2 linked regions of the Parafrankia discariae genome follow. The protein of the gene in region 1 interacts with the protein of each later gene in a pairwise test. Links are inferred from orthologs where the notes say so. Each region holds a gene or a part of one and is shown in the gene's direction. Other genes may lie near its edges.

Region 1 (8,033 bases):
CCCGGGCCAGACCGATTCGCGCGTCCCGCGTCTCCTCGCGGAATCCGCGGATTCGGCCGGCCCGGTCCGCGTCCGACGGCGGCAGCGCGCCGATCACGGTGATCTCGTCCCGGTCGACGGTGACCTTCGGCGGCCCGGTGAACCAGCCGTCGGGTACCCGGTGGGCGAACCACGCGGCGACGTCATCGGCCGGAACGGGCTCGGGCCGTTCGACTCCCCGTCCGCCCGCTCGCCCACGAAGACCGGCCATGACAGACCCCTCACCTGGTCGGATGGCACGCCCGGTCGGGCGGCACGGTGGCCCCGCCCGGGCCGGCCGGCTCGCGCCACACCCGGCCCGCGCCGTCGATTACATGCTTACACAGGCAATGGTGACAATGCGCGGGCCGTCGGGCCCAGGCCCGTTCGGCCTCAGCGAACAGGCCGGGCCCACCGCCAACCGGGTCAGGCCGGCTACCAACCGGGTCAGGCCGGGAGCCGCACTCCCAGCCGGGCCCGGACCTCCTCCGGGGTCCGGGCCGGGAGCTCGCAGACGAAGTCCCGGCAGATGTAGACGGCCGGCTCGTCCCGGCCCTCGGTCAGCGGGCCCTCGGTGACGACGACCGCGCCGGGCGCGGTACCGAGCCTGGCCAGGCGCTCCAGATCCGGCCGGCCGACCACCGCCACCTCGGCCGGCCCGGCCAGCAGGGCCTCCGCGACGGCCCCCGCCCAGCCGGCGAACCGGGCGTCCCGGCTGAGCAGCGGCGTGAGCTGCTCGACGGTCGCCCCCGCGCTGTCCCGGTGATCGGCGGAGCCGGTCAGCGCCGCGTAGGTCAGCAACGCGCCGGCGACGGCCGCCTGGCCTGAGGGGGTCGCCGAGTCGGAGGCGTCCCGCGGCCGGCGCAGCAGCGCCTCGGCGTCGTCGGCGGTGTCGAAGTAGCCGCCGTCCGGCGCGGGGAACCGCGCCCGGACCACGTCGAGCAGCTCGCCGGCGAGCGTGAGCCAGCCCGCCACGCCGGTCACCTGGTGCAGCGTGAGGAAGCCCTCGGCGACACACCCGTAGTCCTCCAGCACGCCGGCGTTCGGGCCGCGGCGGCCGTCCCGGCTGGTCCGCCCCAGCCGGCCCTCGTGCAGGTGGACGTCCCGCAGCAGCTCGGCGGCGCGCTCGGCGGCCACCACCCAGGACGGCTCGCCCAGCAGCGCGCCCGCCTCGGCGAGCGCCCCGATGACCAGGCCGTTCCAGGCAGCGACGATCTTGTCGTCCCGGGCGGGCTGCGGGCGGGTGGCCCGCGCCGCGGCCAGCGCGGCCCGGACCCGGGCGAACCTGGCGGGGTCCGCCGGGTCGACCGGCAGCATCAGCACGGACGTCCCGTGCTCGAAGGTCCCCTCCGCGGTGACCCCCAGGACCTGGGCGGCCCAGGCACCGTCGTCGGGGCCGAGCACGTCCATCAGCTGGGCGGGCGTCCAGGAGTAGCTCGCGCCCTCCTCGGGATGGCCGTCGGGGCTGCCCGCCGGCACGGCGTCGGCGTCGAGCGCCGAGGCGAAGCCGCCCTCGGGGGTGCGCAGGTCGGCGAGCAGGAAGGCCGCGGTCTCGCGCACCACCCGCTCGGCCAGCGGCAGGCCGGTGGCCCGCCACAGGTGCAGGTAGACCCGCAGCAGCTGGGCGTTGTCGTACAACATCTTCTCGAAGTGCGGGACGGTCCACGACTCGTCCACGCTGTAACGGGCGAAGCCGCCACCGAGCTGGTCGTACATGCCGCCGCGCGCCATCCGCTCGCAGGTCTCGCGCACCATGCCCAGGGCCCGGTCGTTCCCGGTGCGGGCCCAGCCGCGCAGCAGCATCTCGGCGACCATGGACGGCGGGAACTTCGGTGCCCCGCCGAACCCGCCGTGCACGGAGTCGAACCGGTCGGCCAGCCCGGCGACCGCCCGGTCGAGGAGATCGGCCGTGATCTGTGTTGTGGCCCCACCACCGGCCGCCATCCCACCGGGCGCCACCGCCTCCGCCAGCTGGCGGGCGATGTCCGCCCCGGACTGCTCGACCTCCGCCCGGCGGGCCGTCCACGCGTCCACGATGGCCGTCATGACCTGCGGGAACGAGGCGCTGCCCCGCATCGGCCGGGGTGGGAAGTAGGTGCCGGCGAAGAACGGCTCGGCGGCCGGGGTGAGGAACACCGTCATCGGCCAGCCGCCGTGCCCGGTGAGCGCGACCGTGACGTCCATGTACACCGAGTCGACGTCGGGGCGCTCCTCCCGGTCGACCTTGATGTTGACGAAGTGCTGGTTCATGTACGCGGCGATCTCGGCGTCCTCGAAGGACTCGTGCGCCATGACATGGCACCAGTGGCAGGCCGCGTAGCCCACGGAGAGCAACACCGGCACTCCGCGGGCGGTGGCCTCGGCGAACGCCTCGGGCCCCCAGGGCCACCAGTCGACCGGGTTGTCGGCGTGCTGCAACAGGTAGGGGGACGTCTGCTCCGCGAGCTTGTTGGGCACCGCACCACCATGCCATCGCCACGGCCGGGACACCGGCCGCGCCGGGGCATCAGGGCCCCTCCGGCCCACAGTCCCGCGACAGCCGTGCGCGGGAGGAGGGGGCCGTGGCCGAACCGATACGCTGGAGGCCGAAGGTGATCCCCGCTGTTCACTCGCTCCGGTCCACGACCGCCACGACCGCCACGACCTCGCCGGGCCGGCGGACGGCCGTCGTCGGCAGGGCGCGCGAGCGCGGGCGGGTCAACAGTGATCGAAGCCCTGGGATGCGACCTGCCATGAGCGAGACGACCGAGCGCGGCCCCGCCGCGGTGCCCGCGGGAACCGCGGCCGGTGACGGCGACCTGCCCCACCGGTACGACTCCCGGCTGGCCGCCGAGATCGAGCGGCACTGGCAGCAGCGGTGGCTGCGGGAGGGCACCTTCGAGTCGCCGAACCCGACGGGCCCGCTGTCCGAGGGCTTCGAGGCGGTGCGCGGCCGCGACCCGTTCTACGTCCTCGACATGTTCCCGTACCCGAGCGGGACCGGCCTGCACGTGGGCCACCCGCTGGGCTACATCGGCTCGGACGTCTTCGCCCGCTTCCTGCGGATGACCGGGCGCCACGTCCTGCACACCTTCGGCTACGACGCCTTCGGGCTGCCGGCCGAGCAGTACGCCATCAACACCGGTCAGCACCCGCGGGTGACGACCGAGGCGAACATCGCGAACATGCGCCGCCAGCTCGCCCGGCTGGGGCTGGGCCACGACACCCGCCGCGAGATCGCCACCACCGACACCGCGTACTACCGGTGGACCCAGTGGATCTTCCTGAAGATCTTCGACAGCTGGTACGACGAGGCCGCCGGGCAGGCCCGTCCGATCAGCGAGCTGGTCGAGGAGTTCACGGCCGGCCACCGCGCCGCGACCGGGCCCGGCACGGCCGAGGCGAACCCGCGGCAGGCCGCCTGGTCGGAGCTGACCGCGGCGGAGCGCCGCCGGGTCGTCGACGCGCACCGGCTGACCTACATCTCCGAGGAGCTGGTCAACTGGTGCCCGGGGCTGGGCACGGTGCTGGCCAACGAGGAGGTCACACCCGAGGGCCGCAGCGACATCGGGAACTATCCGGTCTACCGCCGTCCGCTGCGCCAGTGGATGATGCGGATCACCGCCTACGCCGACCGGCTGATGTCCGACCTGGACCTGGTCGACTGGCCGGACTCGATCAAGCACATGCAGCGGAACTGGATCGGCCCGAGCGACGGCGCGACCGTCCGTTTCTCCTCGGTCACCGGCCCGGGCGACCCTGCCGGCACCGGCGGCCCGAACGCCCCGGGCGGCCCGGCGCCGGTCGACGTCGAGGTGTACACCACCCGGCCCGACACCCTGTCGGGGGCGACCTTCCTGGTCCTGGCGCCGGAGCACCCGCTGGTCGACGCCCTGACCGCCACCGCGTGGCCGGTCGACACCCCGGCCGGCTGGCGCTTCGGGCAGGAACGCCCCGCCGGGGTCACCGACGAGCAGTGGACGCCCCAGGCGGCCGTCGACGCCTACCGGGAGTTCGCCGGCCGGCGCAGTGACCGCCAGCGCGGCGGCGCGGAGATCGACCGCACCGGCGTGTTCACCGGGACGTACGTCCGCAACCCGGTCGGCGGCGGCGTGATCCCGGTCTTCCTGGCGGACTACGTCCTGCTCGGCTACGGCACCGGCGCGATCATGGCGGTGCCCGCGCACGACGAGCGCGACTTCTCCTTCGCCCGGGAGTTCGGCCTGCCCGTTCCCGCGGTCCTGGAGCCCGACGCGGCCTGGCTGGCCGAGCGCGGCCTGGCCGCCGGTGCCCCGGCGTCGTCCTGGCCGGAGGCGTTCAGCGGCGAGGGCGGGTATCTGCCCGGCGCCGCGGACCGGCCCTCGCTGGTCGGCCTGTCCAAGGCCGAGGCGATCAAGACGACGATCGGCTGGCTGGAGGACGCCGGCCGCGGCCGGGCGACCCGCTCCTACCGGCTGCGGGACTGGCTGTTCTCCCGCCAGCGTTACTGGGGCGAGCCGTTCCCGATCGTCTTCGACGACGACGGCATGCCCCGCGCCGTCCCCGAGGACCAGCTGCCGGTCGAGCTCCCGGAGATGACCGACTTCCGGCCGAAGGCGATGGCCGACGACGACGAGAGCGAGCCCGTCCCCCCGCTGGCCCGGGCCACCGAGTGGACCACGGTCACCCTCGACCTCGGCGACGGCCCGCGCGACTACCGCCGCGAGCTGAACACGATGCCGCAGTGGGCCGGCTCCTGCTGGTACTACCTGCGCTACCTGGACCCGACGAACTCCGAGCGCTTCGTCGACCCGGCCGTCGAGCGCTACTGGATGCACTCCGAGCGCGGCCCGGCCGGTGACGGCGGCGTCGACCTGTACGTGGGCGGCGTCGAGCACGCCGTGCTGCACCTGCTCTACGCCCGGTTCTGGCACAAGGTCCTGTACGACCTGGGCCTGGTCTCGACCAGGGAGCCGTTCAATCGGCTCTACAACCAGGGCTACATCCAGGCCGACGCCTTCACCGACGAGCGCGGGATGTACGTCGCGGCGGCCGAGGTCGTCCAGGCCCCGGACGGCTCGTTCACCCACGAGGGCGCCCCGGTCAACCGGCGCTCCGGGAAGATGGGCAAGAGCCTCAAGAACAGCGTCAGCCCCGACGAGATGTACGACAGCTACGGGGCCGACACGCTGCGGGTGTACGAGATGGCGATGGGCCCGCTCGACGCCCACCGCCCGTGGCGCACCGACGACATCGTCGGCTCCTACCGGTTCCTGCAGCGGCTGTGGCGCAACATCATCGACGAGGCCACCGGGCAGCCCCGGGTCCGCGACGTCGCGCTCGACGACGAGACCGCGCAGGCCCTGCACCGGACGATCCTGGCCGTCCGCACCGACTACGCCGAGCTGCGCTTCAACACCGCCGTCGCCCGGCTCATCGAGCTGACGAACCTGGCCAGCAAGCGCTTCGGCGGCGGGCTCGACGGCCCGCCGCGGGAGCTGGCCGAGGCGTTGGTGCTGATGGCCGCGCCGCTGGCGCCGCACATCGCCGAGGAGCTGTGGACCCGGCTGGGGCACACCGGCTCGGTCTGCGCCGTGCCCTTCCCGGAGGGGGACGAGTCACTGGCCGCCGCCGCGACGGTACGGCTGCCGGTGCAGGTCAACGGCAAGGTGCGCTTCACCATCGACGTCCCGGCCGACGCGGACGAGGCGGCCGTGCGCGCGGTCCTGGAGGCACACGCGGACTACGCCCGACACACCTCCGGGCGCACCATCAAGCGCCTCATCGTGGTCCCCGGCCGGATCGTGAACATCGCCCTGGGCTGAGCCGACCCCGGCCCCACCGCCAGCCGATCCGTGGCGGTGGGGCCGAAACTCCCGGGACGAAACCACCGCCGGCTGGCACGATGGACAGGTGCTGCCGAGCGTCCTGGTGATCCGGCCGGGCTTCGGAATCCCGGCCGGCGAGCTGGCGTGGCGCTACTCGCGATCCGCCGGGCCCGGCGGCCAGTCGGTGAACACCTCCGACTCCAGGGTCGAGCTGTCGTTCGACCTCGCCCGGTCGGGCTCCGTCCCGGAGCAGCTGCGGGCGCGGGCGCTGTCCCGCCTCGACGGACGGCTGGTGGACGGTGTACTCACCCTCGCCGCCTCCGAGCACCGCTCCCAGCTCCGCAACCGGGAGGCCGCGCTCGCCCGGCTGGCCGGCACGCTGCGGGAGGCCACCGCGCCACCGCCCCGTCCCCGCAAGGCGACCCGCCCCACCCGTGGCTCGGTCGAGCGCCGCCTGGCCGGCAAGAAACGCCGCTCCACCACCAAACGCACCCGCCGCATCGGCCCGGACGACTAGGCACCCGGGCCGAACCGGGTACCGGAAACAGCACTCACAACCCTGCGACCCGGGCGGCGGGGCCACCGGTCAGGCCAGGTCCTGGTCCTTCTCCGGGCCCGCCGCCGTGCCACCGGTCACCGTTTCACCGGTGGTGGCACCACCTGCCCCCGCGCTGCTCACCGCCGCGCTGCCTGCCACCGGTTCAGCGGCCGGCGCCACGGCTGCGGCCTCGGACCGGCCCCGCTCCTGCGTCTGCGGGCCGAACTCGCCGCTGGCGACGTTCGCCCGCATCCGGCGCAGGCTGCCGGAGAGGAACGTGAACAACGCGACCGAGGCGAGGATCAGCGCGAGGACCACGAGAGCGCCGCCGGTGCCCGTGCCGATCTCCGCGGCGAGCCGCGTTCCGCCAGACGTGTCACCCACTGACCGGCACCTCCTGTCCACTCTGCCCGCTGTTCGAGGTTCGTCGGCCGATGTCTGATGTTCGTCGGCCGACGTCGTCGGCCGGGGCGTCTGCCCCGTTCCGCGACCCTACGCCGCGCCACCGACAGTCAGCGGATCCCGTTGAACAGATCGTCCTCGGGAAGGACCCCGACCTCGAGCAGCGACCGGGCGAGCTGGTAGTCCTCGGTGGGCCACGTCTGGCGCTGCAGTGCCAGCGGCACCTGGAACCAGGGCCCGCTCGGGTCGACCTGGGTGACGTGCGCCAGCAGGGCGCGGTCGCGCACCTCGAACCAGTCGGCGCAGGGCACCCGGGTGGTGAGCCGGCCGGTGTCCTCGGCGCGGTCGATCCACTCGTCGAGCCGCTTGGCGTAGGGCGATTCCAGGCCGGCGGCCAGCATTCCCTCGTGCAGGGCGAGGATCCGGTCCTTGTGGAAGGTGAGGTGGTAGTAGAGCTTCAGCGGCTGCCACGGGCCCAGGTCGGCGTCGACACCGACCTCGGGGTAGCGCGCCGGGTCACCCGCCGCCTCGAACGCCTCCACGCTGATCCGGTGCGTCATGATGTGGTCCGGGTGCGGGTACCCGCCGTTCTCGTCGTAGGTCGTGACGACCTGCGGGCGGAACTCGCGGATCAGCCGGACCAGCGGCCGGGCCGCGGCGGCCAGCTCCAGCGTGGCGAAGCTCCCTTCCGGCAGCGGCGGCAGCGGGTCACCTTCGGGCAGTCCCGAGTCGAGGAACCCCAACCACTCCTGGCGCACGCCCAGGATCCGCCGGGCCCGTTCCATCTCCTCCCGACGGACCTCGGGCAGCCGGGCGAGCACCTCGGGCGAGTCCATCGCCGGGTTGAGGATGCTGCCCGCCTCGCCGCCGGTACACGTGACCACCAGGACCTCGACGCCCTCGTGGGCGTAGCGGGCCATCGTCGCCGCGCCCTTGCTGGACTCGTCGTCGGGATGCGCGTGGACGGCCATGAGCCGCAGACCACGCTCCTGTTCGTCCGGGAGCATGCAACCATTGTGGCTGACGGCCGGACGGGCCCGGCCCGGCGTCAGCCCGGCGCGCGGCCCGCTGCCGAACGGGCGCCTCACACCGGCTCGCGGGCAGTTGACGCAGGTCAACGGGCACCGCACGCCGGTCGGCGGGTGCCCGGCCACGGACCGCCAGTGCCGCGACGGCACGGACCGCACCGGTAAGTGCCACGACCGCAGGCCCTGGGCCAGGTACGCGACCGGCGGTTCGAGAGGCCGTCGGCCGGCGATGGCCGGCGGTTCGGCCGGCCGCCCGGACAG
Region 2 (7,416 bases), on another replicon or contig:
ATCCGGCCTCGGTCGCGCTCGTCTCGGTGATGTGGGCGAACAGCGAGGTGGGCACCATCCAGCCGGTCGCCGAGCTGGCCCGGGTCGCCCACGCCCGCGACATCCCGTTCCACACCGACGCCGTCCAGGCGTTCGGGCAGATCGAGATGTCGTTCGCCGCCAGCGAGGCGGACGCGCTGACGATCAGTGCGCACAAGATCGGCGGCCCGGTGGGGGTGGGCGGCCTGCTCCTGCGACGCGGGGTCGAGGTGGAGCCGCTGGCGCACGGCGGCGGGCAGGAGCGCGACGTCCGTTCCGGGACGCTCAACACTCCCGGAGTGGCCGCGTTCGCCGCGGCGGCGGCCGCCGTCACCGCCGAGCTGCCCGCCGAGCGGGTCCGGCTGGCCTCGCTGCGCGACGACCTCGTGCGCCGGGTGCTGTCCGAGGTCCCCGGGGCGACGCTCAACGGCGCCGCCCCCGGTCCCGGCCGACTGCCCGGCAACGCGCACCTGACCTTCCCCGGCTGCGAGGGCGACTCGCTGCTGATGCTGCTCGACGCGCACGGGGTGGAATGCTCGACGGGTTCGGCCTGCTCGGCGGGAGTGGCCCGGCCCTCGCACGTGTTGTTGGCGATGGGCGCCGGTGAGGCGCACGCTCGCGGGTCGCTGCGGTTCTCGCTCGGGCACGGCTCGGCGGCGGCGGACGTCGACGCGCTGGTCGCCGTGATCGGTCCGGTGGTGGAGCGCGCCAGCCGCGCCGGTGAGCTCGCGGGTCTGAGCGCGGGGTGAGTCGAGGAGCCGGCGGCGGGAGTGCCCGCCGGGTGCGGCGGTGTGGACGAGGGGTGGGATCGTGAGCCGGATGAGGGTGCTCGCGGCCATGTCGGGTGGCGTCGACTCGGCGGTGGCCGCCGCCAGGGCCGTCGACGCCGGTCATGACGTGACCGGTGTCCACCTGGCGCTGTCGCGCTCACCCGCCTCGGACCGGGTCGGCGCCCGCGGGTGCTGCACGCTCGAGGACGCCCGCGACGCCCGCCGAGCCGCCGACGTGCTCGGCATCCCCTTCTACGTCTGGGATCTCGCGGAGCGCTTCGAGACCGAGGTCATCGACGAGTTCGTCGCCGACTACTCGGCCGGGCGCACGCCCAACCCGTGCGTGCGCTGCAACGAGCGGATCAAGTTCGCCGCGGTGCTGGAGAAGGCGCTCGCGCTCGGCTTCGACGCGGTCGTCACCGGGCACCACGCCCGGCTGGACGCGGACGGCACGCTGCGCCGCTCGGTGGACCCGGCGAAGGACCAGTCGTACGTGCTCGGCACCCTGCGGCCCGCGCAGCTCGCCGCGGCCCGGTTCCCGCTCGGCGACTCCACGAAGGCGCAGGTCCGCGCGGAGGCGGCGCGTCGTGGCCTCGCCGTCGCCGACAAGCCGGACAGTCACGACATCTGCTTCGTGGCCTCCGGGGACACCGGGGCCTGGCTGCGCGAGCGGCTGGGGCCACGTCCGGGCCCGGTCGTCGACGCGGAGACCGGCGAGACGCTCGGCGAGCACGACGGGGCGTACGCGTTCACGGTCGGGCAGCGCCGGGGGCTCGGCCTGGGACGTCCCGCGCCGGACGGCCGTCCGCGCTACGTGCTGGGGATCTCCCCGGCGACGTCCACGGTGACCGTCGGCCCGTCCAGCGCGCTGGACATGCGCAGTCTGGTCGCGGAGCGGATCGTCTGGCCGCACGACGGGCCGGTCTCGTGCACCGCGCAGGTCCGGGCGCACGGCGGGGTCGTCCCCGCGGTGGTGACGGCCCGGGGCGACGAGCTCGACGCGCGGCTGGCGGAGCCGGTGCGCGGTACCGCGGCGGGCCAGGCCGTGGTCTTCTACGACGGCGACCGGGTGCTCGGCGGCGGGCGCATCCGCTCCCTGGCGGCCTGACCCGCCGGACCCTGCGGCGTGCCCGGCCCGCGCGGCCGGTCTGGCCTGGTCTGGCCTGCGCGGTTGTGGCGTGTGTCCGGTAGTCGTGCCGGGTGCGGTTCCCGCGCGTTGCCGGATGTTGTCCGCCGGCTGCGGCCTGGGGCCGCGGCCGGAATCTAAGGAGTCGATGTGGTGATGACGTGGTCTGCCACCGAACGGGGCGCGGGCCCGGAGCCGGTCCGGGACGAGCCGGGGAAGGGCGTCGCACCGCTGGGCGGCGACGGGACGGCCGCGCGGGCGGGCATCCCCTGGCCGCCCGGGACGGCGTCCGGGGTCGGGTCGCTGCCGGATCTCGACCCGGTCGAGGCCGCGCGGTACGTCCTGGGGGAGGTGCCGGACCTGCCGTTCCTGCCGGAGCTGCCGGGCCGCGGGGTCGGCGCCGACATCATCGGCCGTTCGTGCGCGCTGCTGGTGGACCTGCCGGTCGACCTCCAGCCGTCCGGGTGGCGGCTGGTGGCCCGGCCCGGCCTGGACCTGCGCCGGGCCCGTGACCTGCTCGTCCGGGATCTGGACGCGTTCACCGAGGCGGCCGCCGGCTACACCGGGCCACTCAAGGTGTCGGCCGCCGGCCCCTGGACGCTGGCGGGCGGGGTCGAGCTGCCGCGTGGGCACAAGGCGCTCGCCGACCAGGGCGCGGCCCGGGACCTGGCCGAGGCGCTCACCGAGGGGCTGCTCGCCCATCTGGCGGACCTGGGGCGGCGGATCCCGGGCGCCCGGCTGCTCGTCCAGCTCGACGAGCCGTCGCTGCCGGCGATGCTCGCCGGTCACATCCGCACTCCGAGCGGTTTCTCCGTCCTGCCGGCCGTCGAGGAGGGGCCGGCGACCGAGCGGCTGGCCGGGGTGCTGTCCGCGGTGACCGGGGCGGCGGCGGTCGCCGCGGCCGGGGTGCACTGCTGCGCGCCCGACGTGCCGCTCGACCTGCTGCGGCGGGCCGGCGCCCGGTTCGTCGGCCTCGACGCGACCCTGCTCACCCGGGCGCAGGACGACGAGATCGGTGAGGCGGTCGAGGCGGGGGTCGGCCTGATGTTCGGCCTGGTGCCCACGGACGGGGCCCGGAACCTGTCGGACCCCCGTCGTACGGTCGCGGTGGCGGTCGACCTGTGGCGTCGGCTGGGGTTCGCTCCGGAACTGCTCGGGGAGGTGGTGGCCGTGACACCCACGTGTGGCCTGGCCAGTGCGAGTGTGGGCGACGCGCGTGCCGCGCTGCGGCACTGCCGTGAGGGGGCGCGGGTCCTGGTGGAATCTCCACAGTGAGCGCGGACGAGGTCGGCCTGGCCGCGGATGAGGTCGGCCTGGCCGGCGACGAGAGCGGTCCGGCCGGCGGTGACGGTGGCCCGGGTGTCGACGAGCGGGGCCGGGCCGCGGAGCTGGCCCGCGAGCTGGAGGAGCACGCGTACCGCTACTACGTGCTCGACAAGCCGACCGTCGCCGACGCGGAGTACGACGCGCTCATGCGCGAGCTGGAGGCGATCGAGCAGCGGTACCCCGAGCTGCGCACCCCGGACTCGCCGACCCAGAAGGTCGCCGGCACCTACTCGACGCTGTTCACCCCGGTCGAGCACCTGGAACGGCTGCTGTCACTCGACAACGTCTTCAGCGACGAGGAGTTCCACGCCTGGTCGGCGCGCGCCACCCGGGAACAGCCCGTCACCGCGTGGCTGTGCGAGCTGAAGATCGACGGGCTGGCGGTCGACCTCGTCTACGAGGGTGGCCGCCTCGTCCGCGCGGCGACCCGCGGCGACGGCCGCACGGGGGAGGACATCACGCCCAACGTGCGGACGCTGGCGAGCGTGCCGTCCCAGCTGCGCGGCCCGGCCGTGCCGGAGCTGCTCGAGGTGCGCGGGGAGGTGTTCTTCCCGACCGAGCGGTTCACCGAGCTCAACGCCACGCTGGTCGAGGCGGGCAAGGCGCCGTTCGCCAACCCGCGTAACGCCGCCGCCGGGTCGCTGCGCCAGAAGGATCCCCGGGTCACCGCCGGCCGCCCGCTCGACCTGATCGTGCACGGCCTCGGCGCCCACCGGGGCTTCGAGGTGTCGTCCCAGTCGGGCGCGTACGCGCGACTCGCCGAGCTGGGCCTTCCGGTCTCCGGCCGTTACGAGGTGCTCACCTCGGTGGAGGATGTGCTGGCCTTCGTCCGGCGCTGGGGCGAGCACCGTCACGACGTCGAGCACGAGATCGACGGCGTCGTCGTGAAGGTCGACGACTTCGGCCAGCAGCGCCGCCTCGGCGCGACCTCGAAGGCGCCCCGCTGGGCGGTCGCGTTCAAGTACCCGCCGGAGGAGGTCACCACCCGGCTGCGCGACATCCAGGTGAACGTGGGCCGCACCGGCCGGGTCACCCCGTTCGGGGTGCTCGAGCCGGTGAAGGTCGCCGGGTCGACGGTGGCGATGGCCACCCTGCACAACATCGACGAGGTGGGCCGCAAGGGCGTCCTGATCGGCGACACCGTGGTGCTGCGCAAGGCCGGCGACGTCATCCCCGAGATCGTCGGCCCGGTCGTCGACCTGCGGGACGGCTCCGAGCGGGCGTTCGTGATGCCCACGCACTGCCCGGAGTGCGCGACCGAGCTGGTCCGCCCCGAGGGCGAGGTCGACATCCGCTGCCCGAACACCGTCTCGTGCCCGGCGCAGCTGCGGGAGTCGGTGTTCCACCTGGCGTCGCGTAACGCGCTCGACATCGACGGGCTCGGCTACGAGACGGCGACGGTCCTGCTCGCCGAGGGCCGGATCCACGACATCGGTGACGTCTTCCACCTGGCCCCGGAGTCCTTCGAGGGCCTGCGCGGCTTCGCCGACAAGAAGATCGAGCAGATCCTGCGCGGCCTGGCGGCGGCTCGCGACCGCCCGCTGTGGCGGCTGCTGGTGGGGCTGTCGATCCGCCATGTCGGGCCGACGGCCGCCCGTGGGCTGGCCCGGGAGCTGCGTTCCCTCGACGCGATCGCGGCGGCGCCCGCCGAGCGGCTCGCCGCCGTCGACGGTGTCGGGCCGAAGATCGCCGACGCGGTGGTCGACTGGTTCGCCGATCCGCGGCACCGCGACATCGTCGCCCGGATCGCCTCGGGCGGGGTCCGGCTGGCCGACGAGGGCGCCGGCGAGGGCCCCGGGCCGCTGGACGGCGTCGTACTGGTCATCACCGGCACCCTGGGCGACTGGAGCCGGGACACCGCGACCGAGGCGGTGCAGTCCCGCGGCGGCAAGGTGACTGGCTCGGTGAGCAAGAAGACGACGTTCGTCGTCGCCGGCGCCGACCCGGGGGCGTCGAAGTACGACAAGGCCCGCACGCTGAAAATCCCGCTGCTGGACGAAGCCGGATTCGCCGTCCTTCTCCGTGACGGAGTGGAGGCGGCGAGGGTGCTCGCCGTGCTCGAGGATGCCGACGGGTAGCCTTCGCATCCTGGCAGCGAAAGGTTCATCACGGTGAGCACTCATATGTTCCGTCATGTTCTCGTCGATGTGGCCGGGCCCAGGCGCGCCCGTTCCCGAGGCGTCGGGGGATCGACGCGGGGCTGTCCCGGTCGCCGCTGATGCGCGCCGCCCCGCGAGCCGGCGGCGGGCCGCCGGAACCAGCGGCCGGCTGGGGGGTCGCGCTCGGCGCGGCGGGATGCCTGGCGGCCGCGGCGGTCGCCGTCGCCGGGGCCTGGCGCGGCGCCTTCGACCACCTGGGCGCGGCCTTCGCGCTGATCGCCGGGCTCGCGCTGCTCGTCGGGTCGCAGCCGGCGCCCGCCGGCGCGGCGGCCTTGCCGGGCCCCTCCGGGCCGGCCGGTCCACCGCCCGGCGCCCCGGGCGTCCCAGGTGGCTCGGGTGGCTCGGGGCGCCAGGGCGGGCCGAGTTGGACGGGCGGGCCGGGCGGGCCGGGCACCGGTGGCGCCGATCTCACGTTGGCCTTCCTGTTCGCGTTGCTGCTCGGCTGGGGAGCGCCGCCCGCGCTGGCGGTGCACCTGGTGGTCGGCGTCCTGCTGGAGCTGGTGCGGGGCGCGCACCCGAGGCGGGTGATGGCGGTGGTCGGCCGCCGCTCGCTGGCGCTGTGCGTGGCGGGCGCCGTGGCGGCCGGGTACGGCCTCGGGGCCGATCTCGGGGCCGGGGAGCTGCCCGCGGTCGCGTTCGCCGGTCTCGCGCTGTTCGCCGTCGACGACCTGCTCGGCCCGTGTACCCGCCCGGCCGGGCCGGCGGTGCCCCGCGGCGGCGCGGGGCGGGGCGGTACGCCCGGCGGTGCCGCGTCCGGAGGTGCCGGGGGTCGGGATCCCCTCGCCGAACTGCGGCGTCGGGTGGCGGGCGGGGTGGCGACGCTGTCCCTCGCGCCGCTGGTGGTGGTCGCCGCGGCGCGTAGCGCCTGGCTGGTGCCGCTGCTGCTGCCGGCGCTGCTGCTGGTGGCCAGGGTCGGTGAGCTCTCCCGGCAGAAGGAACACGAGGCCCGCCACGACGGGCTCACCGGGCTGCCGAACCGGGCGGAGTTCGCCGAACGCGCGGCGGCCAGCTTCGGCGCGGCGGAGCGGACCGGCAGCCGGGTCGGCCTGCTGCTGCTCGACCTGGACCGGTTCAAGAAGGTCAACGACCGGCTGGGGCACGAGGTCGGCGACCGGCTGCTGATGGTCGCCGCCGCCCGGCTCACCGCCGCGCTGCGTCCCGGTGACGTCGTCGCGCGGCTGGGCGGCGACGAGTTCGCCGTCCTGCTGCCCGCGCTGCCGTCCGGCGAGGCGGCCGGGGCGGTGGTCGGCGAGGTGGCCGGGCGCGTCCGTGGCGTGCTGCGGGCCCCGTACGAGATCGACGGGCAGTTCTGCGACGTCGACGCGAGCGTCGGGGTCGCGCTCTACCCGGACCACGGCGGCGACCTTCCCACCCTGTCGCGGTGCGCGGACCTCGCCATGTACGCGGCGAAGGAGCATCGGCTCGGGGTCCAGGCCTACGGCCCGCGCGACGCCCGCCGCGCCCGGCTGCGGGCCCGTACCACCGCCGAGCTCGGCTACGCCCTCGAACACGGGCAGCTCGAGGTGCACTACCAGCCGCAGGCGGAGATCGCCGACGGGCGGGTACGCCGGGTCGAGGCGTTGCTGCGCTGGCGGCACCCGAGCCGGGGGCTGCTGCTGCCGGGAGTCTTCGTCCCGCTCGCCGAGTCCGCCGGCCTGATCCGCCCGATCACATCGTGGGTGATGGGCCGCGCGCTCGCGCAGGTCACCCGGTGGAACGCGGCGGGGATCCCGGTGTCGGTCGCGTTGAATGCGTCCGCGCGGGACCTGCGCGACCCCGGCTTCGTCGGTTCGGTCGCGGCCGCGCTGGCCGAGACCGGTCTGCCGGCCGCGGCGCTGACCTTCGAGGTCACCGAGGGCGCCGTCACCGCGGACGGCGACGAGCCGGCCGGGGCCCTGCATGAGCTCGCGGACCTCGGCGTGCGGGTCAGCCTGGACGACTTCGGCACCGGCCGGGTCTCCCTCGACGCGCTACGGCGCCTGCCGTTCGCGGAGATCAAGATCGACCGGACCGTGAT

What was found. Proteins that work in one complex are often made in the same cells at the same time.
Region 2: the proteins of B056_RS0112160 (region 1) and ligA interact in binary tests that used the Escherichia coli proteins (3 or more experiments, as listed by UniProt). The link is inferred for Parafrankia discariae from one-to-one orthologs.

What each region holds. Positions count from the first base shown.
Region 1 is NZ_KB891208.1:163,966-171,998, reverse strand. The notes cover bases 2,386-6,001. They hold B056_RS0112160 (leucine--tRNA ligase), read left to right. Parts: upstream 2,386-2,750; coding sequence 2,751-5,801; downstream 5,802-6,001. Other genes in these bases: arfB (alternative ribosome rescue aminoacyl-tRNA hydrolase ArfB), read left to right, coding at 5,890-6,001; B056_RS0112170 (thioredoxin domain-containing protein), read right to left, coding at 2,386-2,475. Outside these bases: B056_RS0112175 (hypothetical protein), read right to left, coding at 1-250; more of B056_RS0112170, read right to left, coding at 466-2,385; more of arfB, read left to right, coding at 6,002-6,321; B056_RS0112150 (hypothetical protein), read right to left, coding at 6,391-6,726; mycothiol conjugate amidase Mca, read right to left, coding at 6,855-7,751.
Region 2 is NZ_KB891241.1:5,252-12,667, forward strand. Bases 2,753-5,751 are described here. They hold ligA (NAD-dependent DNA ligase LigA), read left to right. Parts: upstream 2,753-3,185; coding sequence 3,186-5,318; downstream 5,319-5,751. Other genes in these bases: B056_RS0124475 (methionine synthase), read left to right, coding at 2,753-3,189. Also shown: B056_RS0124465 (cysteine desulfurase family protein), read left to right, coding at 1-767; tRNA 2-thiouridine(34) synthase MnmA, read left to right, coding at 838-1,896; more of B056_RS0124475, read left to right, coding at 2,071-2,752. UniProt on the Escherichia coli protein: DNA ligase that catalyzes the formation of phosphodiester linkages between 5'-phosphoryl and 3'-hydroxyl groups in double-stranded DNA using NAD as a coenzyme and as the energy source for the reaction.